4 regions of the Sphingomonas sp. Leaf30 genome follow, and region 3 is predicted to be linked to each of the others. Evidence: riboswitches for the same ligand, from Rfam matches in the RefSeq annotation. Region 3 holds a riboswitch; each other region holds the start of a gene.
The links. A riboswitch is a leader RNA that binds a small molecule or an ion and turns the genes downstream of it on or off. The one in region 3 is predicted to bind cobalamin.
Positions count from the first base shown of each region.

Region 1: it holds a riboswitch for cobalamin, as region 3 does, so the genes downstream of both, ASE89_RS08240 (TonB-dependent receptor plug domain-containing protein) here and ASE89_RS12715 (DUF1852 domain-containing protein) in region 3, are expected to answer to the same signal.
Region 2: it holds a riboswitch for cobalamin, as region 3 does, so the genes downstream of both, ASE89_RS08215 (DUF1636 domain-containing protein) here and ASE89_RS12715 (DUF1852 domain-containing protein) in region 3, are expected to answer to the same signal.
Region 4: it holds a riboswitch for cobalamin, as region 3 does, so the genes downstream of both, ASE89_RS05885 (HoxN/HupN/NixA family nickel/cobalt transporter) here and ASE89_RS12715 (DUF1852 domain-containing protein) in region 3, are expected to answer to the same signal.

Region 1 covers NZ_LMKZ01000002.1:329,379-334,529, forward strand. The annotation lists gene ASE89_RS08230 (ABC transporter substrate-binding protein) at 1-123, shown strand, start outside; gene cobO (cob(I)yrinic acid a,c-diamide adenosyltransferase) at 120-719, opposite strand; gene ASE89_RS08240 (TonB-dependent receptor plug domain-containing protein) at 719-2,677, opposite strand; cobalamin riboswitch at 2,860-3,092, opposite strand; gene ASE89_RS08245 (HpcH/HpaI aldolase/citrate lyase family protein) at 3,151-3,975, opposite strand; gene ASE89_RS08250 (MaoC family dehydratase) at 3,972-4,424, opposite strand; gene ASE89_RS08255 (acetyl/propionyl/methylcrotonyl-CoA carboxylase subunit alpha) at 4,424-5,151, opposite strand, start outside.
Region 2 covers NZ_LMKZ01000002.1:324,046-329,196, reverse strand. The annotation lists gene ASE89_RS08230 (ABC transporter substrate-binding protein) at 1-544, opposite strand, end outside; gene ASE89_RS08225 (FecCD family ABC transporter permease) at 612-1,607, shown strand; gene ASE89_RS08220 (ABC transporter ATP-binding protein) at 1,601-2,386, shown strand; cobalamin riboswitch at 2,408-2,594, shown strand; gene ASE89_RS08215 (DUF1636 domain-containing protein) at 2,692-3,108, shown strand; gene cobT (nicotinate-nucleotide--dimethylbenzimidazole phosphoribosyltransferase) at 3,105-4,118, shown strand; gene ASE89_RS08205 (histidine phosphatase family protein) at 4,115-4,693, shown strand; gene cobS (adenosylcobinamide-GDP ribazoletransferase) at 4,690-5,151, shown strand, end outside.
Region 3 covers NZ_LMKZ01000016.1:200,461-205,611, forward strand. The annotation lists gene ASE89_RS12710 (methionine synthase) at 1-499, opposite strand, end outside; gene ASE89_RS12715 (DUF1852 domain-containing protein) at 527-1,510, opposite strand; cobalamin riboswitch at 1,636-1,857, opposite strand; cobalamin riboswitch at 2,017-2,215, shown strand; gene ASE89_RS12720 (acyl-CoA thioesterase) at 2,320-3,084, shown strand; gene ASE89_RS12725 (MFS transporter) at 3,282-4,838, opposite strand.
Region 4 covers NZ_LMKZ01000001.1:1,266,577-1,271,727, forward strand. The annotation lists gene ASE89_RS05880 (molybdopterin molybdotransferase MoeA) at 27-1,211, opposite strand; cobalamin riboswitch at 1,449-1,661, shown strand; gene ASE89_RS05885 (HoxN/HupN/NixA family nickel/cobalt transporter) at 1,841-2,878, shown strand; cobalamin riboswitch at 3,039-3,255, shown strand; gene cobW (cobalamin biosynthesis protein CobW) at 3,393-4,442, shown strand; gene cobN (cobaltochelatase subunit CobN) at 4,448-5,151, shown strand, end outside.

The DNA.
Region 1 (5,151 bases), on a different contig from region 3:
CCCCGTCTGCGCATCCCCGAGGCGTGGACCGTCTGCGGAGGCCCTGCCTATGTCCGGGCCGCGCAAAGCCTTGCGGCGCAGTTGCGCACGCCGCGTCCGGCCGCTCGTCGCCGCAACCCTTAGAACTCGACGCCAGCCTGGGCCTTGACCCCGCCCCGGAACGGATGCTTGACCAGCCCCATCTCGGTGACGAGATCCGCCGCGGCAACCAAAGCATCGGGCGCGTTGCGCCCCGTCGCCACGACATGCGTCATCGCCGGTCGTGCCGCGAACCCCGCAAGTACCTCGTCGAGTGGCAGATAGTCGTAGCGCAGGACGATGTTGATCTCGTCGGCGATGACCATGGCATAGCTCGGGTCGAGGATCATCCGGCGGACCTCGTCCCACCCTTCGCGCGCCACGGCGATATCGCGGGCCCGATCCTGCGTATCCCAGGTAAAGCCCTCGCCCATCGGCTTGAATTCGACCAGATCGGGAAAGGCGTCAAAGATGACCTTCTCACCGGTCGTCATCGCACCCTTGACGAACTGTACGATCCCAACCTTTCGCCCGTGCCCCATCATCCGCACCGCCATGCCAAGCGCCGCGGTGGTCTTGCCCTTGCCCGGCCCGGTGTGGACCATGAGCAGGCCCTTTTCGATCGTCTTGGCCGCGACGATCTTGTCCTGGACGACCTTCTTCTTGGCCATCCGCGCCGTGTGCTCCGCCTCGCTCCGCATCAGAATGCTGCCTTCACGCCGGCATAGGCACCGCGCCCCTGACCGACATAGCTGAGCACCTCCTCGTACCGCTCGTCGAAGAGGTTTTCGACCCGACCGAAGACCGATAGCCGGGACGTCAGCTTGTACGCCGCGTTCAGGTTGACGAGGACATATTCCTGGAGCGAGACGCGGACAGGGACATAGCTCGGATCGGTATAGGCATCGTCCTGCTGCCGGCCATTATACCGGACGGCGAGCGTTGCCGAGGCGCGCTCGTCGCGACTGAACGCAGTCATGTTGATGCTGCCGATATGGCTGGGGCGCCGGATCTCCACGCCCCCGTCCTCGCGCGCCTTCAGATAGGTATAGGCGAGGTCGAAGCGCAGCTGCGGAATCGGCTGGGCTGTGGCAAACACCTCGACGCCATGCTGCGTCGATCGCGTATTGCGGTTGCCGGGCGTCGCGACGAAGTCGGGGGCAGGATAGGTGGTAAAGATCTCGTTCGTCAGCCGACTGTCGAAATAGGTCGCGCCGATCGTCGCACGATCCCCCCCGAAAGCCTGTTCGACCCCGGCTTCCCACCCCTTTGACTTCTCCGGCTTGAGGTTCGGATTGCCGATATAGCGACCGTCGGAATAACCGAAGAGATCGAAATAGCCGGGATTCTTCACGCCCGTCCCGTAGGCGCCACGCACCCGCGTCCCGGTCGCAAAGCGATAGCTCGCCTGCGCGCGATAGGTGGTGGTGTCATCGAACCGGTTATTCTCGTCGCGCCGCACCGATCCGCCGATTGCGAGCGCATCGTCGACGACGACGTCATACTGGCCAACGAGCCCGACATTGTCGGTATGCCGCCGTCCCGTAAAGACGAACTCCGAAGGAGCCGCGCTAAGCGTCTGGAACTCCTCGCGCTCGACATCGACCGCGGCAGTCAGCCGATGCCGGATGCGATCGGTCCCGAACCGGAACGCGCTTTCGAACGATCCCTTGTACCGCCGTCCCTTGTTACCAAAGCTCAAGGCATCGTCGACCAGCGCCCGGCGTGTCGTATCGGCAAACTGGCCGCTGAGCGCATTCGTCCAGCGGCCATCCGCCAGCGCCAACTCGGCCCGGACGAGCCCGTAATATGCCTCGACCGTGCTGCGCGCGCCTGGCGTATCGACGATCGTGCCGAACTGCGGGCCGCTCAACGCAGTGTCGTTGCTGTCGGCATCGGTATAGCTGTAACGCCCGACGCCCGTGACCTTCAGCGTGTCGGTCGGCGACCAGCTGAGCTTGCCCGTCGCGCCGACGCTCTTCGCGCCGATGTCGCGCGATCCGCCCCGTGCGGTCGGCGTGCCGTCGGTGAGGTAGGTCGAGCTCGACAGCGCGTAATCGAGATTGCCCGCTACGCCCGCGACCCGGGCGCCTCCCGAAAACGTGCCGAACGATCCCCCCTCGGCCCGCAGCGATACGCCCGGGGCCTCCGCGCCGCTGAGCGTGAGATACTGGATGACGCCGCCGATCGCGTCGGACCCGTACAGCGCCGATTGCTGCCCGCGCAGCACCTCGACCCGTGCCGCCTCGTCGGCAATCAGCGTGCCGAAATCATATTCGCCCTGATAGGGATCGGACACTTCGATCCCGTCGATCAGCACCAGCACGTGATTGCCCTCCGACCCACGGATCCGGACCTGCGTCGTCCCCCCGACCGCGCCGGTCCGGCTGATCGCCAGTCCAGGGACGTCGCGCAACACGTCGGACACGATCCGGGTCTGGCGCTGGTCAAGCATAGCGGCGTCCAGCACCGTCACCGACGCACCGATCTGATCGGCCGGAACCGCGTCGCCCGATCTCGATGCGGTAACCACCAGCTCAGCGCCGCCCGCTGCCGCCTCGCCCGTCGCCGCAGTAACCGGATCGGGCTCGGCCGCGGCCGGCGATGCAAAGGCCGTGGCGGTGGCGAGCGCCACAAGCGAAACGAAAATTCTGGTCATGAAACGATACCCCCGGCGTCACGAGCGACCGGCCGGGGCCTGCCGTCCGATGCTACGGACAGCCGGCGCAACGCTTGGGGTGTACGCCGAACCGCACCAGCCACGCGCACCGATGCGGCCCCCGCCGCATGGTTCGTCGCTCAGACGGAGTACCGTGCCGCGGTCATCCCCTGGACCATGGCAAGAGCGACCGAGCGCCGGCAGGTCTCCTGGCTCACGGGTCGACGCCCGGTACGCGACCTTCCCGGGCCCTGCGCTTGCGCTCAGGCCTAGTGGTCGTCCCCCCGTGATGAAGGGACATGCGCACCGCACTCACCGCTTACAGTTGCAGGGACAGCCGCGGCATGAGGAGGATCGCCTCCCGCACCGCATTCCCTTTGAAGCCCCGAGGGGCACCGACGCGATCTGCGACCCCGGCCTTCACCGGTTTCGCAGGGCGACGGTAGCGCAGAAATTTCCTGCCGCCAATGGGCCTAGAGTCGCGCGAGGATCGCCCGCGCCTGACGTAAGTGCGGCGCATCGATCATCCGCCCATCGAGTTGCAGCGCGCCCGCCTCGGGAGCCGCCGCAAACGCAGCGACGACGGCGTGCGCATGTGCAACGGTCGCCGCATCCGGCGTGAACGCGGCGTTGATCGTGGCGACCTGCGACGGATGAATCGCCATCATGCCGGTAAAGCCGTCCCGGCTGCCGCGCGCGGCATAGGCTGCCAGCCCGTCAATGTCCGCGATTGCGGGATAGACCGTCTCGATCGCCGCGACGTCCGCCGCATGTGCGCCGAACAGCAGCAGCGATCGTACGAGCTTATAGGGTTCGGTATAGGATCCGTCGTCCTCCCGACTGGTCGCCGCGCCGATCGCCGCGGGCAGGTCTTCGGCGCCCCAGGTCAGGCCGCATAACCGGTCGTTGACCCGCGCATATTCGCCCAGTGTGAAGATCGCGGCGGGCACTTCGGTCGCGATCGGCAGGATCGGCGGACAGTCATCGCCATAAGCCTCGACCAACGCGAGGACGGTCGCGGGTCCTGTCGCCTTGGGCAGCATGATCGCATCGGCGCCCCTCGCGGCAGCGAGATCGTCGTCCAGCCACCCCGAGTCGACGGGATTGATCCGGACCATCCGCACGACGTCGGTGTGGTCCTGCAACGCGGCCCGGACCGCCTCGCGGGCAACGGCCTTGCGGGTGAGCGCGACCGAATCCTCCAGATCGAGGATGATGGCATCGGCCCCGCTCGCTGCGGCCTTCGCAAAACGCTCGGGCCGGTCTGCGGGCACGAACAGCAGCGAGCGCAACCTCATGCCGGCGTCCGCAGCAGCAGTGCCGAGCGGAGGCACTGACAGACGATCTCGTCACGCTGGTTGATCAGCTGGTGCATGAATGTGACGATCCCGGCGTTCGGGCGTGACCGGCTGGGCTTAAGCTCGGCGACCTCGGTCTCGGCGCGCATCGTGTCGCCGATGAAGACGGGTTTTGGATGCACGAGCTTGTCGTAACCGAGATTGGCGACGAGCGTCCCGAGCGTCGTGTCGCCAACCGACAGGCCGACCATCAGCGCGAAGGTGAAGGTGCCGTTGACGAGGATCTGGCCGAATTCGCTCGCCTTCGCCGCTTCGGCATCGAGGTGCAGCGGCTGCGGGTTGTGCGTCATCGTCGAGAACAGGAGGTTGTCCGTCTCCGTGACGGTGCGGCGGATCTCATGGACGATCCGGTCGCCGACCGTCCATTGGTCGAAATAGCGGCCGGCCATCAGTCATCCTTCTCGATACGCGCGAGCACCATGCCATCGCTCACCTGCCCGCCTTCGATCGCGGTCAGTTCGGCAACCGTCCCGTCGAACGGCGAGATGAGCGAATGCTCCATCTTCATCGCCTCCAGCGTCACGAGCTTCTGCCCCTTTGCGACATGGTCCCCGATAGCCACGTCGACCGCGATGATCCGTCCCGGCATCGGTGACAAGATCGCGCCATCCGCTGCCGCCCCCATCGCCGCGCCAGACGCACGCCAGGGCCGCAACTGCCAGGTCTGCCCGGCATCGGAAACGAGGGCGGCATCGACTGGTTCATGGACGCCGCGACCGTCGAGATCGATCGTCACGACGTCGTCGTTGAGCAGGAACCGCGCCGTCTTCAAAGGTACCGCGTTGAGGCGAAAGCCCGCCATCGGTTCGACGCGTACGAGCGTGCGCGCGGCCTCGATCAGCGCTTCCTCGCTGGGCTGCGCCGGGGGCATCAGCGCCGCCCCCTCGCGCGCAATCAGCCCGGTATCTAGCGTTGCGGCGACGAAATCCGGGTGATCGAGTGCCTGGACGAGAAACCCCGCATTCGACCGGACCGGCCAGACGACCGCCTTGTCCAGCGCCTCCGCCAACGTCTCGCGCGCGGCTTCACGCGTGTCGCCCCAGGCAATCACCTTGGCGATCATCGGGTCGTAATAGGGCGAGATGTCCGCCCCCTGTTCGACACCCGTATCGACCC
Region 2 (5,151 bases), on a different contig from region 3:
CGTCGACGAGCGTGCCGGTACCGGTCAGGAAACCCCGACGCTGATAATAGGCCGCCGTACGACCACCTCCCGGCGCGCGCGGCAATCGTGCGAGCGCGGTGTCCATCCGGCGGATCAGTGTTTCGCCGCGATCGGGGTGCCCGATGGCGGCGGCAACCTGACGGACTTGCCTCACGATCGCGGCATAGCTGTCCGCGGGGGGCAGATCGAGCGTCGCGACGTGCCGTCCGGCAAGCACGGCGGCGACCGTCTGGCGTCGGAACGGCGATGCGATCACGAGATCGGGGCGGAGCACCAGCACGTCTTCGGCGCTGCCACGGCTGACTGGCATGGTACGCGCGGCGTTGGAGGCTGCGGACATGTTCGGATCGCGCGCGAACCGGGTGAGCGCGACGATCTGCGCGGGGTCGGCCAGCGCCAGAAGATACTGGTCAGCGCATAGGTTGAGCGAAACGATACGCGCCGGCGGTCGAGGCGCTGCCGCCGGAGCAGGTGCGCTGGCGGCAGCGATCATCAGGATGGTCAGGAGACGGCGGCCGCGCATGCGCAAAACCCTGCCGCAGCGGCCGCTTATGCGCTAGGCGGAAATCGATGCGGTGGGATCTGGCACTATGGAACGCGTGACGCGTGCGCGATTGGTCGGTGGCCTAGCGCTGCTTGCGCTGCTGGCCGGCGCCGCGTCGGTCGCGGTGGGTAGCGCGGCGATCCCGCTGGCGCATGTCGTGCGGGCGCTCAGCGGGCAGGGCGATCCGATCGAACGCGCGATCCTGTTCGAACTCCGTCTGCCGCGCGCGATCCTCGGGCTGGCGGTCGGCGCGATGCTGGGGCTTTCTGGTGCGGCGCTGCAGGGGTTCCTGCGCAATCCGCTGGCCGAGCCATCGGTGCTGGGCGCGTCGAACGGGGCATCGCTGGGCGCGGTGATCGCGCTGTATTTCGGGCTGGCGGAGCTACATCCGGCGATGCTGCCGATCGTGGCGATCGCCGGGGCGTTCGCGGCGCTGGGGTTGCTGTTCGTGCTGGCGGCCGGGTCGCAAAGCGCCTTGTCACTGATCCTCGCGGGGATTGCGGTTGGAACGCTGGCCGTCGCGGGGGTCAGTCTGGCGCTGAACCTGTCCCCCAACCCGTTTGCAGCGATGGAGATCATGACCTGGTTGCTCGGGTCGCTCGAAGACCGGTCGTTCAGCCATGTCGCGCTGGCACTGCCCTGTATCGCACTCGGCATGGTGCTGGTCGGCTGGGACGGCCATGCGCTCGACGCGCTGACGCTTGGCGAAGACGGTGCGCGCGCGCTCGGCGTCGATCTGCGTCGGACGCGCATGCGGATGCTGGTCGGGGTGGCGATCGGGGTTGGCGGGGCGGTCGCGGTATCGGGCGCGATCGGGTTCATCGGCCTGATCGTTCCGCATCTCGTCCGGCCGATGACCGATCGTTCGCCATCGACGATTCTGCTCCCCTCCGCATTGGGCGGTGCTGCATTGCTGACCTTTGCGGACGTGCTGGTACGCGTGATCCCGACGTCGAACGAACTCAAGCTGGGGGTCGTTACTGCGTTTCTCGGCGTGCCGGTGTTCCTCGTGCACCTCATGCGCGAGCGGCGGCTATGGTAGCCCTCTCCGCGGACCGCCTCAGCGTCCGCCGTGCAGGGCGGGTCGTGGTCGACGATGTCAGTTTCTCGGCAGAGGGCGGCGCGCTCATCGGGATCGTCGGCCCCAATGGGGCGGGCAAATCGACGCTGGTCCAGGCGCTTCTCGGGCTGGTTCCCGCTACTGGAGATATCCTGCTCGACGGGGTTCCGCTGGCGGAGCGCTCGCGACGTGAGATCGCGCGGACGGTCGCGTATCTGCCGCAGGGTCAAAGTCTTCATTGGCCGCTGAGCGTCGAACGTCTCGTCGCGCTGGGCCGGTTGCCCCATCTCGCACCGCTGTCCCGCATCTCACGGGACGACCATGCCGCGATTGCCCGTGCGATGGCGGCGGCGGACGTAACCTCGCTTGCCGCGCGTGTCGCGACCGAGATTTCGGGGGGTGAGCGGGCCCGCGTCCTGCTGGCAAGGGCGCTCGCGGTGGAGGCGCCGGCGCTGATCGTCGACGAGCCGCTCGCGTCGCTAGATCCCGCGCATCAGATCGCAGTCATGGAGATCCTGCGGGCGCAGGCCGCGCGGGGTGTCCTGGTGATCGCCGTGCTGCATGATCTGGGGCTGGCCGCACGCTATTGTGATCGCATCCTCGTGCTCGACTCGGGACGGCTCGTCGCCGACGGCGCGCCTTCGGCAGTGCTGACGCCGGCTCGGCTGCGTGAGACCTATGGTGTTCGGGCGTGGTTCGGATCGATCGAGGGCGTACCGGTCGTGGTACCGCTGACGCGTGACAGCTCGCAGGGCGATTGACCCGGGCCGCTCGCCCGGCCTATCCCTCTGACCGCGACAGGTTCCCCGGCGACGGGGATGAAAAGGGAACGGGAGAACCCCGGCTGCCCCTGCAACTGTAAGCGGCGAGCCATCGTGCCATCATGCCATTGGGATCCCGGTCCCGAGAAGGCGGCGCGAAGGGCTGTGACCCGTGAGCCAGGAGACCTGCCCGTCGCAGTCGTCTTTCGTCCGGCCAGGGTGCGCCGAGCGGACGGGGGTAAACCCGCGCGACGACATAACCAGCCTGCGGCCTGTGCCGCGGGCGCGTATGTCATGGGGTTTCAATGCCAAATCTACTGGTTCCCGCCGAAGACGGTGCGGCCGTCGTCGCCTGCAGCACCTGCCGCGCGTCCACCGATGCGAAGGACGATGCCGAGGGCATGCGCGGCGGTGCGAGACTCGTCGCGGCGTTGCAGGCGGTCCAGGCAAGCGATCCGCGCTATGCCGGGATTGCGGTCCAGGCGATGCCGTGCCTGTTCGCCTGCCAGGACTTCTGCACCATCCACGTCCGCGGGCCCGAGAAGATCGGCTATGTGCTGGGGCGCTTCACGCCGGATGAGGAAGCGGCGCGGGCGATCCTCGATTACGCCGTGCTGCATGCGGAGAGTGCGGAGGGGCAGGTGCCGTTTCGGCAGTGGCCGGCCGGGATCAAGGGGCATTTCATCACCCGGACGCCCCCCGCGGGCTATGTCGCGCAGTGACGCTGTTCCCCACGGTCGCAGCGTTCGAGGCGGCGCTGGAGGCCCTTCCTGCGGCGGACGAAGCCGCGCGAGGGGCGGCATCGCGGCGGCAAACACAGTTGACCAAGCCACCCGGATCGCTTGGTCGACTTGAGGACCTCGCAGTCTTCATGGCGGGCTGGCAGGGGCGCGAGCGGCCGCGGTTCGAGCGCGCGAGGGCGGCGATTTTCGCCGGAAATCACGGCGTTGCGGTGCACGGGGTCAGCGCCTTTCCGGTCTCCGTAACCGCACAGATGGTCGAGAATTTCCGCCATGGGGGTGCGGCGATCAATGCGCTGGCGGATGCCGTCGGGCTCGAGCTGATCATCGCCGACATCGATCTGGAAACCCCCACGGCGGATTTCACGATAGCACCGGCGATGGACGAAGCCGCTTGTCTCGCCGCACTTAACATCGGTGCGGACGTCGTCGTGCCGGGGCTCGACATGCTTGTTGTGGGGGAGATGGGAATCGGGAATTCTACGTCGGCCGCAGCGCTGTGTCTGCGCAGTTACGGCGGAACCGCCGCTGACTGGGTTGGGCCGGGGACGGGGGTCGATGTGGCGGGAATCGCGCGGAAAACCGCGGTGGTCGAGGCGGGGATCGGGCGGCATGCTGATTTCCCGCGGACGCCGTTCGAGACGTTGCGGCGGGTGGGGGGGCGTGAAATCGTCGCGATCGCTGGCGCGGTGGTGGCGGCGCGGCTGGCGGGGGTGCCGGTGGTGCTCGACGGATTCATCTCGTCGGCGGCGATCGCGCCGATTGCGGCGGCGTATCCTGGCATCACCGAGCATTGCATTGCCGGGCATTGTTCGGCCGAGCCGGGGCATGAGCGACTGCTCGGCGCGCTGAATCTCGAGCCTTTACTGAGACTTGGGATGCGATTGGGGGAGGGAAGCGGGGCGGCGGTTGCGGTGGGAGTGATCCGGTCGGCGCTGGCGGCGCATAACGGGATGGCGACGTTTGCCGAGGCGGGGGTGTCGGTGGCGTGAGTGGGGCGTTCCTGCTCCACCTGTTGCGGCATGGTTCGCCTGAACTAACCGGGCGGATGCTGGGGCGGACTGATAGTCCGGTCACGGCGGAGGGTCTGGCGGCCTGTATGGCTCGGGTAAAACCGCTGAATTTCAAGAAGATCGTCTGTTCTGATCTCATGCGATCGCAGGCTGTTGCGGATGCGATCGGGCGGGAGCGGGGGCTGGCTCCAGCGACTGATGCGCGGTGGCGGGAGCTGGATTTCGGGGATTGGGACGGGCTGGCTGCGGCGGAGATCGACGCTGCGGCGTTGCAGCGGTTCTGGGACGATCCGGATGGTGCACCGCCACCGGGTGGCGAGCGGTGGAGTGATCTGATCGCTAGAATTACGGATGCGATTGAGGACCTTAAGCCTGAAACCTCATTGATCGTGACACATGGCGGGGCGATCCGTGCGGCGCTGAAATCGCTGTGCGGGTTCGGGTTGCGCGAGCTCTGGGCGTTCGATTTGCCCTATGCGGCGCTGGTTACGCTACGGATCTGGCCGGACCGGACGGCGCAGATCGTGGCGCTGCAGACGGATCCGGTTTCGTGAAGCGGCTGATCGTCGCCTTCGGCTTCCTGACGCGCGTGCCGATGCCGCAAGTCGCTGCGGACGCTGAGGATTTTGCCGCCGCAATCCGGTGGTACCCGGTCGTCGGGGCAGGCATCGGGATGGTCGTCGCGGCGGCGGGGTGGGTCGGCGCGCTGATCGATCCGTGGACGGGTGCGCTCGCCGCGCTGACAATTTGGGTAGCGATTACAGGGGCTTTGCACCTGGATGGGCTGGCAGATCTGGCGGACGGGCTGGGTGCCGCGCACGGCAATCGCGACCGGCTGATCGCGGTAATGGCGGATCCGCATATCGGCAGCTTCGGCGTTGTAACGATCGCCTTGCAACTCATTGCAAAGCTTGTCTTATTGCACGCCGTCTCCGCGCAGGGATGGGCGGTCGTGATCGTCGTCCCGATGCTCGCGCGGATCGGCCCGTTATGCTGGGCGCGGTGCGTGCCG
Region 3 (5,151 bases):
GCTCGCGGGCTTCCTCGTTGAGGATGCGGGCAAACTCCCATGCCAGTTTCTCGCGACTCCGGTAATGCGCGTCGTAGAGGGTGTCGATCATCGTCATCGGCCCCGGCAGCGTCCACTTGATCAGCTGATCGGTCTGCGCGCGCAGGAAACGGGCGTCGTCGACGAAGACCGATTTCGGGCGCGATACGGCGCCGACGACCGTCGGCACGCTGGCGTCGTAGCGGTTGCGGATGCGCACCGTCTCGCGCTTCTCGAAATCGACACCGTCGAGATGCTCGATGAAGGTCGTGACGAAGTGCTGGCGGGTCTGCTCGCCGTCACCGAGGATGTCGATACCCGCCTGCCGTTGGTCCTCGACCGCGAGGCGGAGCGCGTCCTGCTTGCCAGCGACCAGCTCGTCGCCCTCCAGCTTCCAGGGCGACCACAAGGTCTCGGGCTGGGCGAGCCAGGAAGGCTTGGGCAGGCTACCCGCGGTCGTCGTCGGCAACAATGTCGTCATGATGCAAATACCTTCGTGTCGTGGGGATCAGAGGCCGCAGGTCGCGGACCAGCGCCGAAGCGCGGCACTGTGCGGCTTGATGAAATGCTCTTCGGCGAATTTGCCCTGCTCGACAGCGAGGCAACCACGTTCCTCGCGATCGTAGACGATGCGAGTCAGGGAATAGTCCTGATACTTCAGGCTCGGCTGATAATGCTCCGCCGCGACCGAGTTCGCATTGTAGATTTCAGGACGATAGATTTTCTGGAACGTCTCCATCGTTGCGATGGTGCTGGCAAGTTCGAGGTTGGTGTAGTCGCTGACCAGATCGCCGGTGTGATAGAAGGCGAACGGCGCGACGCTGTGTGGCGGCATGAAGTAGCGCACCTTCATACCCATCTTGGCGAAATACTGATCGGTTGAGGAAAACTTGTCGTTCCGGTACTCGACGCCGAGGATCGGATGCACGTTGGCGGTCCGGTGATACACCTCCTTGCTCGACACGCTGAGGCAGATAACCGGCGGCTTGCGGAAATTGTCACGGTAGGCGCTCGAGCCAAGGAAGTGCTTGAACAAGTTGCCGTGCAGATCGCCGAACCCCTCTGGCGCACCGCCACCCCCAGCCTTCAGGTGGTCAGGCAGGACGACGCTGAAATCGTAGTCACGTACATAGGACGAGAAGTTGTTGCCGATCATGCCGTCGGACCGCTCTCCGCTGATCCGGTCGGTCACGGTCGTGTGCAGGATCTCGATCAGCGGGAAGGCTTCGTCGTCGGCACCATCCCCGAGCGTGAGCGCGGCCGAGACGATCTTCAGCTCCAGCGTGTAGCGATCACCCCTGGGATTATCCCAGTGCATCAGCGCGTTGAACCGATGGTCGATCATCACCAGCGTGTTGCGCAGATTCTCCTGTCGGCTGTCTCCGCGCGCGAGATTGGCAAAATTGGTGGTGATGCGCGTGTTGTCGGCCGGACGATAATCCTCGTCGAACGGGATACTGCTGATCGAGAATGTGAACCCGCTATTCGTCATGACTCACCCTGGCTATGCGGGCGGGAGGTCAGGCGAAAGCGCGCAAGGCGTGAACAGGCCCGGATGGCGGCAAGCCACGGACCGTCGCATCAAGCGCGATCCACCGGAGGAACCCCCGTCCGAGGAACGTTATGGCGTCGAAGGCAGGTATCCTGGCTTACGGGTCAACGCAGTGGCTCCGGCCTTCCCAGGCTCCTTGCGAGAACCCAGTGACACGAAATGGAGCCGCCACTCGCCGCTTACAGTTGCGGGGGCAGCGCCGGAATCTGACCCGAAGGACACCACCGGCTTCCCGTCTTAGCCCCATCGCCATGCCTGGAATGGGGAACCTCGACGTGGCCGTTCGACACGAGCGAGCGATCATTGTCAACAGACATATAAAGATATCTTTATATGTTAATGAGGCGGCATGAGTGGAAGCACGGCGGACGGTGGTACGGCTACGCCCACCATGCCGTTCTTAGTCCGCGAAGCCACTTGGCCTTGACGTAAAGGGCCGTTTCCTGCGACCTCAGTGAGGTCAAGGTTCCTTCGCCGATTGGCCGAAGGCTAAGACGGGAAATCGGTTCGATTCCGATGCTGCCCCCGCAACTGTAAGCGGCGAGTAGAAACCCTCGTGTGCCACTGGCGCTTCAGCGCTGGGAAGGCCGGGATTTCGACGATGACCCGCGAGCCAGGAGACCTGCCTTCGACGCCATAACGACCACCGGCGGGGTGCCCGGTCTGGCCGCTGCGTGCTGTAGGAAGAGGTGTACCTCTCCCGTTGGTCGCTGGCGTCTGGATGCCCTCGCGAATGATTGAGGACCAGGATGCCACAGGAACACCACAGCACCCCTATTCAGCTGATCGACATGGTCTTCCCCGGTGACGCCAATCACCACGGCACGCTGTTCGGTGGTGTGGCTCTGGCGCATATGGACAAGGTCGCCTTCCTGGCGGCCTCACGCCACGGTCGCGCGGCCTTCGTCACCGCCTCTTCGGAAAAGATCGATTTCGCGGCGCCTGCCCGGATCGGCGATATGGTCGAGGTGACAGGTCGCGTCGTGCGGGTTGGACGTAAGTCGCTCGACGTCGAGGTCGAACTGATCGCGGAGGCACCGGTATCGGGCGAACGACGGCTGTGTACGCGAGGCCGTTTCACGCTCGTCGCAGTCGGAAGCGAAGACCCTCTGCCACCGATGGGTGAGATGGTTCCGCATGATGCGGTGCAGCCGTTGCGAATGGTCGAAATGATTTTCCCGAATCAGACCAACCATTACGGCACCCTCTATGGTGGTGATGCACTTCGCATGATGGGCAAGGCGGCATTCATTGCCTCAACCCGCCAAGCCCGGGCGGTAATGGTTATGGCAGCATCTGACCGGATCGACTTCCGTTCCCCTATCCAGAAGGGGGAGATGGTCGAGCTAACCGCCGAAGTACGGATGACCGGGCGCAGTTCCGTGCGCATCAGTGTTGATCTTAGCGCCGAGGATTTAATATCCGGGGAACGACGACATGCGGCCACGGCTCTATTCACGATGGTTTCGGTTGATGAAAATGGTCGAGCGAAGCCGTTCGGTTGTATGGGATAGTACCGGGCCTTCAGCCCCCAAACCTTCCCAAAAGGGGGTCGGTACATAGAACGGACCCAGATATACGCTAAGCGCCGACAGGTCTGCTTGGGTGTCCGAAAACACCTGTTTGTCGTGCAGTCGTGATTACGACTGGGTTTTTCACACATTTGACCGCTGAAGGAGACACTCCGCGCAGGTCGATATGAAGCCGACAGCTAAGCCGTTGCTTCCAGCTCACGTAAGCTGCGGCCGCGCGTCTCTCTACCTGAGCGTCCGATCAGTACCGCTGACAGCGTCATTGGTATGATCAACGCGATCGCCGCGCCCCCCATCGTCGGGATCAATCCAGCGAAGGCCCCCAGCTGGACAGCAACGCCACCAAATTTGCTACTACCCGCGATAAGCCCGGTAGCGCGTCCACGTACGCGTAATGCGTAGTTTTCGGCTGCATAGGGAAGTAGCACGGCGATTAATCCGTTTGTGCCAACCACCAGTAACGCGATCACTGCGATGAGCAGTGGTGGCCAAGCCAGGGTAGGCGCCGGCAGTAGGGCTCCGGCAAGCCCGGCGAGTGTGAGAAGCACAGTGCCGATCAGAGTGCGCTTGCTGCTCCAACGGCTGTAAAGGAAGGCCGCGATCATGATCGTGGGCAGGGCAACAAGTGCTGAGCTGGCGATAATGCCGCTTGCAATCTCGGCACTGAAGCCTCGATCTTGAAGATCCGAAGGCAGCCATAGCAACAAGCCGAAGTTGACGAAGCTCCAGGACAGGGCCGTGATCACCAGGGCGATGGTCAATTCGCGGTGGTGAGCCGCTGCGCTGCCAGCGTCCGCTGGGGCTTCTTGTGGCGCACGCCTGACGATGCCAAACTTTCGAGCCATGTCAGCTAGCTCGGCGTCCATACCCCGTTCCAACAGAAAGCGCGGGGACTCAGGAATCCACCTTGCCATCGCAAGCAGCAGCAAACCGGTGGGAAAGCCCTGCAGCCACAAGCTACGCCAGCCGAACAGGGGCTCGAACAGATGCGCTGCACCGCTAGCTGCGAGGTAGCCACCGACCAGTCCCGTGCCACCAACCAGCACAAGAACCCAGCTTCTGTGCCGTGGAGGCATGATCTCCGCCAACAGCGTGTAGACAACGGGCAGCATTCCGCCAGCCGAGCACCCCATCAGAAAACACATGACCAGGTTCCAGCTGTAGGAAGGCATAGCGCCGCAGATGGATGTCGAAACGAACAGGATCGTCGACAACAGGATCGACACACGCCGACCATAGATGTCCGCAAGCCACCCCCACAGAAACGAGCCAACTGTGGTCCCCGTAAGGGCAACGAACGGAAGCAGGGCAACGGTCGATTTAGCGAGCCCATACTCGCCACGCATGCCGGGGAGCACGAAGCCGAGCGTTGCTGGCTTCATAGTGTCGATGATGAGCCCGAGGGTAAGCACCAGCAGAACGGCAGCATGCGAGCGCGTCAGAGGGGTATCATCGGGCGCTTCATATGCGACGCCAACGGCTGCCCTGTGATCAGGCCGTTTCTTGGGTAAAGCGCCAAATATAGCTGCCGGCACGCCGATACCGATCAGCGCCATGCCTAGATACATCCATCCGTCCATAGCCATACCCGAAAGGTGATTGCCCATCGTATGGGCCATCGCGAGCATTGGTAAGTGAAAGGCCACCCCAACGCTGATCGCCGCACAGCCTGCCCAGAAGAGCGGCCAGCGCTCGCCGACAACCGAGTTTCCGCGGCTGCTAATGCCATTCGCCATTTATTCCCCCCCACCAGCAGTAGCGACATACGCCGCACGGCTTGCCTGCTGCAAGCAGAGCACCTGCCGGCGGGGCACGTTGCGGCTTATGGCTGGCCGAATGGCTTTCAGGCTTGCGGCTCGCCAAACTGAGCGTCCAGAAAGGGGCGTTTTCGACCGATTCATCTTCCCGATCGGCGTGATGTTTTGGGATGAGAAGTGCGGCAGATTGAGCGCAGACTACGGTCGTTATCAAATATTGAAACTGCTTGATCACCGCAAACCGTAACCTATCTATAAAAAGCGGGCCGGGCCCCTCTGACAATTTCCCTTG
Region 4 (5,151 bases), on a different contig from region 3:
ACTTGCAGCTTCGTCAAGCGGTGACGTCACGCGATGACGAGGATTTCCGCCGAGTCGCCCGCCCTTGCCGCCGGCGCGTCGCCGTCGCGGACGATCAGGCAGGACGAGCGAGCGAGCGTCAGCAGCATCGAGCTGTCCTGGATGGTCGAGGCATAGGCGCGGCCGTCGCGCAGTTCGGCGCGCATATAGTCGGTCCGCGACTGGTTGGGCGGAAGATCCTCGCCGAGCAGCGCGTGCGTCGTCTGCGGCAGGGGATCGCGCGCGCCGAGCATGTGCGCGACCACGGGGCGGACGAAGAGGATGGCGGTGACGAAGGCGGAGACGGGATTGCCCGGCAGGCCGAGCAGCATCGTCCGGCCAAGCGTGCCCGCCATCATCGGCTTGCCCGGGCGCAGCGCGATCCGCCAGAAGTCGATGCCGCCGCCCGCTCCCTCGATCGCGGGGCGGACGAGGTCGTGATCACCGACCGACGCGCCCCCGGTGGTCACAAGCAGATCGGCATCGACCCCGGCAAAGGCGTCACGCAGCGTGTCGAGCCGGTCGGGGAGGATTCCGAGATCGATAATGTCGACGGGCAGGTCGGCGAGCATCGCGGCGAGCATGATGCCGTTCGATTCCGGCAGCGGGACGGGATCGCTGGTCGAGCCGGGAGGGACGAGCTCGTCGCCCGTCGCGGCGACCGCGACGCGCAGCCGGCGGCCGACCGACAAGGCGCCGTGCCCGCCGGTCGCAGCGACTGCGATGCGGGCGGGCGTCAGCCGGTCGCCGGCCGCGATCAGCCGCGTGCCGGTCGCGAAGTCGAGCCCCTTGCGGCGCGTGTTGCGGCCTTCAAAGGCGGGGCCTTCGCCGTCGAGCATCAGCCGGTCGCCGTCGCGTGCGGCTTCCTCCTGGACGAGCACCGTGTCGGCGCCCGCCGGCATCGCCGCGCCGGTGAAGATGCGCGTCGCCTGTCCCGCGCCGACTGAACCGGTGAAGGGGCGGCCGGCCGCGCTCTCGCCGATGACCGTCCACGGCCCGGGCAGATCTGCGTAGCGGATCGCGTAGCCGTCCATCGCCGAGAGGTCGGTCGCAGGCTGGGTGCGGCGGGCGAGAATGTCCTCCGCCGCCCAGCGACCCATCGCCGATCGCAGCGGCACGGTTTCGGCCGGCACGCGCGATGCCATGGCGAAGAGGCGGGACTGGGCTTCGGCGACGGGGACGAGAGGGCGCATGCGGGCTCCGTTCAGCGGGGCGATGAAGGTCTGCGCTGCTCGCACGAATGCCGCGGGGCGGAAAGCGGGCAACGCCGCGACCGGCAGGACGCCGGTCGGTTACGCGATCAACGTACGAGGTACGGCAGACGTTGCGGTGAGATGGGACGACATGCCCTGCGTTACGTCGCACGCAAATCCTGTCGTCAGCGCAGGCAAAACGCGCTAGCCCTGTGGCGCAGGTCCGACGCAAGCCGGATCCGCACAGATCGCGTCGGTGCCCCTCGGGGCTTGAAAGGGAATGCGGTGCGGGGTTCGCCCCAAGACCGCGGCTGTCCCTGCAACTGTAAGCGGCGAGCGACACGCACGCGCCCCCTGCGACGGGGGCAGCCACTGGGCCGATGGCCTGGGAAGGTGTGCGTCGAGCCTTGACCCGCGAGCCAGGAGACCTGCCGGCGTCTGGTCGCTCTTGTCCCGGCCCAGGGGGTGGCCGAGGCACGGTGAACGCCGTCTGAGCGACGACCATGCGGCGGGGGCCGCATCGGCGACGCATGCCGGCCGCTCAGGGCGTCCGGTCGGCGCGCGTCCCGGTCGTTCGCGGCAGGCCCCCGTCCTCGTCGGACGCCGGGGATGTGCCAATGACCAAGATCATGACCGGGCGGACTGCCGGTCGTTCGACGCGACACCGGATCGGCTGGATGTTCGCGATGCTGGTTGCGGCCAACATCGCCGCCTGGGGATGGGCGTTCGCGCTGTTCCAGGCGCAGCCGTTGATGCTGGGTACCGCGATGCTCGCCTGGGGGCTGGGGCTGCGCCACGCGGTCGATGCGGATCATATCGCGGCGATCGACAATGTGACGCGCAAGCTGATGCAGGACGGGCAGCGGCCGATCGGGGTCGGCTTCTGGTTCGCGGTCGGCCATTCTGGGATCGTCCTGATCGCCGCGGTCGCGATCGCGCTGACCGCGAGTGCGCTGGCGCAGTTCGAGGCGTTCAAGCAGGCGGGCGGGGTGATCGCGACACTGATCTCCGCGCTGTTCCTGTTCACGATCGCGGCGATGAACCTGATCATCCTGCGATCGGTGTGGCGGACCTTCGGCCATGTCCGCGGCGGGGGGCGCTATGTCGAGGAGGATCTCGACCTGCTGCTCGGCAATCGCGGGCTGCTCGCGCGGCTGTTCCGGCCGATGTTCCGGCTGGTCACACGCAGCTGGCACATGGCGCCGCTCGGGTTCCTGTTCGGGCTGGGGTTCGACACCGCGACCGAAGTCGCGATCCTCGGCCTGTCGGCGAGCCAGGCGGCGGACGGGCTGTCGATCGGTACGGTGCTGGTGCTGCCGGTGCTGTTCGCGACGGGCATGGCACTGGTCGACAGTGCCGACGGGGTGGTGATGCTCGGCGCGTATGAATGGGCGTTCGTGAAGCCGATCCGCAAGCTCTATTACAATATCACGATCACGCTGATCTCGGCGATCGTCGCGATCGCGATCGGCGGGATCGAAACGCTCGCGTTGCTGGCGTCGAAGCTGGGCCTCAGCGGGGGCGTGTGGGACGTCGCTTCGGCGCTGGGCGAGAATTTCAACGGGCTGGGCTTTGCGATTATCGCGCTGTTCGTGGCGTGCTGGGTGCTGAGTTTCGCGATCTACCGGTGGAAGCGGTTCGACGAGATCGAGGTGGTGCGGGGATAACAGGCAGCGTCGTCATCCCGGGCTCGACCCGGGACCCAGGGCCAGGCAGCGCATTACGCGTGGCTCTGGGTCCTGACTTTCGTCAGGATGACGGAGGTGAGGTGCATTGGCACAGTCGCCAAACTCCTCTAAACCCAACCTCGAGGTTTGGTTCTACCGAACCTCGACAGATCGCGCCGGTGCCCTTCGGGGCTTGAATGGGAATGCGGTGCGGGAGGCTTGCCTCCCAATGCCGCGGCTGTCCCTGCAACTGTAAGCGGTGAGCGAGACGCACAGGCCCCCGATGCGGGGGCAGCCACTGAGTCACGGGACCTGGGAAGGCGTGCATCGAGCTTCGACCCGCGAGCCAGGAGACCTGCCAGCGTCATGGTCGCTCTTGCCTTGATCCAGGGGATGGTCGCGGCACGGTACTCCGTCTGAGCGACGAACGCGTGCGGCCGTCAGGTCGTGCGCGCGTGTGGCTGCGGGCGTGCGTCCGTCCGTGGCTGTCGTTCCGACGCCCGGAGAGTATCGCATGACCGACCCCCAGCCGACCCTGGCCAAGATTCCCGTCACCATCGTCACCGGATTCCTCGGCGCGGGCAAGACCACGCTGATCAGCCATCTGATCCGTAACGCCGGTGGCCGGCGGCTCGCGGTGATCGTCAACGAGTTCGGCACGCTCGGCATTGACGGCGACATCTTGAAGGGCTGCGCGATCCCCGATTGCCCGGCCGAGAACGTCGTCGAGCTCGCCAATGGCTGCATCTGCTGCACCGTCGCGGACGATTTCATCCCGACCGTCGAGACTTTGCTCGCGCTCGACCCGCGGCCCGACCATATCCTGATCGAGACGTCGGGGCTCGCCCTGCCCAAGCCGTTGCTCAAGGCGTTTGACTGGCCCGCGATCCGGTCGCGGATCACGGTCGACGGGGTGATCGCGCTGGCCGATGCGGAAGCGGTCGCCGCAGGGCGGTTCGCGCCCGACCTCGCCGCGATCGAGGCGCAGCGCCGCGCCGATCCGAGCGTCGATCACGAGACGCCGCTCGCCGAGGTGTTCGAGGACCAGCTCGCCTGTGCAGACCTGGTGCTGCTGACCAAGGCGGATCTGGCGGGCGAGGCGGGGGTGGCTGCGGCGCGCGCGGTGATCGCGGCGGAGTCCCCGCGTGCGTTGCCGGTGATCGCGCTGACCGACGGGGTGATCGATCCGCGCGTCGTGCTGGGGCTGAACGCGGCGGCGGAGGACGACATCGCGGCGCGGCCGTCGCACCATGATGGCGCGGACGACCACGAGCATGACGATTTCGACAGCATGATCGTCGACCTCGGCGAGATCGCGGACCCGGCGGCGCTCGCCGCGCGGATCGAGACGCTGGCACGTGACGCCGACATCCTGCGCGTGAAGGGTTATGCCGCGGTGACGGGCAAGCCGATGCGGCTGCTGGTGCAGGCGGTCGGGGCGCGGGTGCGGACGCAATATGACCGGCCGTGGCGCGCCGACGAGGCGCGGCAGACGCGGCTGGTGGTGATCGCCGAGCATGACCGGATCGACCCCGTAAGGATCCGGGCCGCGCTTCAGGGCTGACGGCGATGCACGTCGTCTTCCGCGAAAGCCACGGGCTGGAGGAGAGTGCGGTCCCGCAGGACCTCGCGCAGAGCCCGGCGGACCTTGTCGTCCTGTCCTTTTCTGACGGGGATCTCGGCGCGTTCGCGGCCGGGTGGCGGCGCGCGGCGGCGGGGGGGAGCCCGCTGCCGTCGCTCCGGCTCGCCAACCTGTCCGCGCTCACCCACCCGCTGTCGGTCGATACCTATGTTGAGCGAACGCTAGCGGGGGGTGAAGGGGCGAAGGGGATCGTGATCCGGCTGATCGGCGGGCGGTCCTACTGGTCCTATGGGTTACAGCAGGTCGAGGCGCTGGCGCGGGCGCGGGGGATCGCGCTGGCGGTGCTGCCTGCGGACGGGCGGATCGACGCGCGGCTCGATGCAGCGTCGACGGTGCCGGTGTCGACGTTGCGCCGGCTCGCCGCGCTGTGCGACGACGGCGGCGCGGTCGCGGCGCAGGCGGCGCTGGCGCAGATGGCGCTGGCCGCGGGGCTCTATGCCGGGCCAGTCGCGGGGGTGAAGACGGTTCCCGAGGTCGGCGGCTGGCAGCCGCGCGACGGGGTGACGTGCCCGGCGGCGTTCGCGATGACCGCGACGCGGCCGCGGATCCTGCTGATCTTCTACCGCTCCTACCTGACCGCTGCCGATCTCGACCCGATCGAGGCGCTGCATGCCGGGCTGAGTGGGGCGGG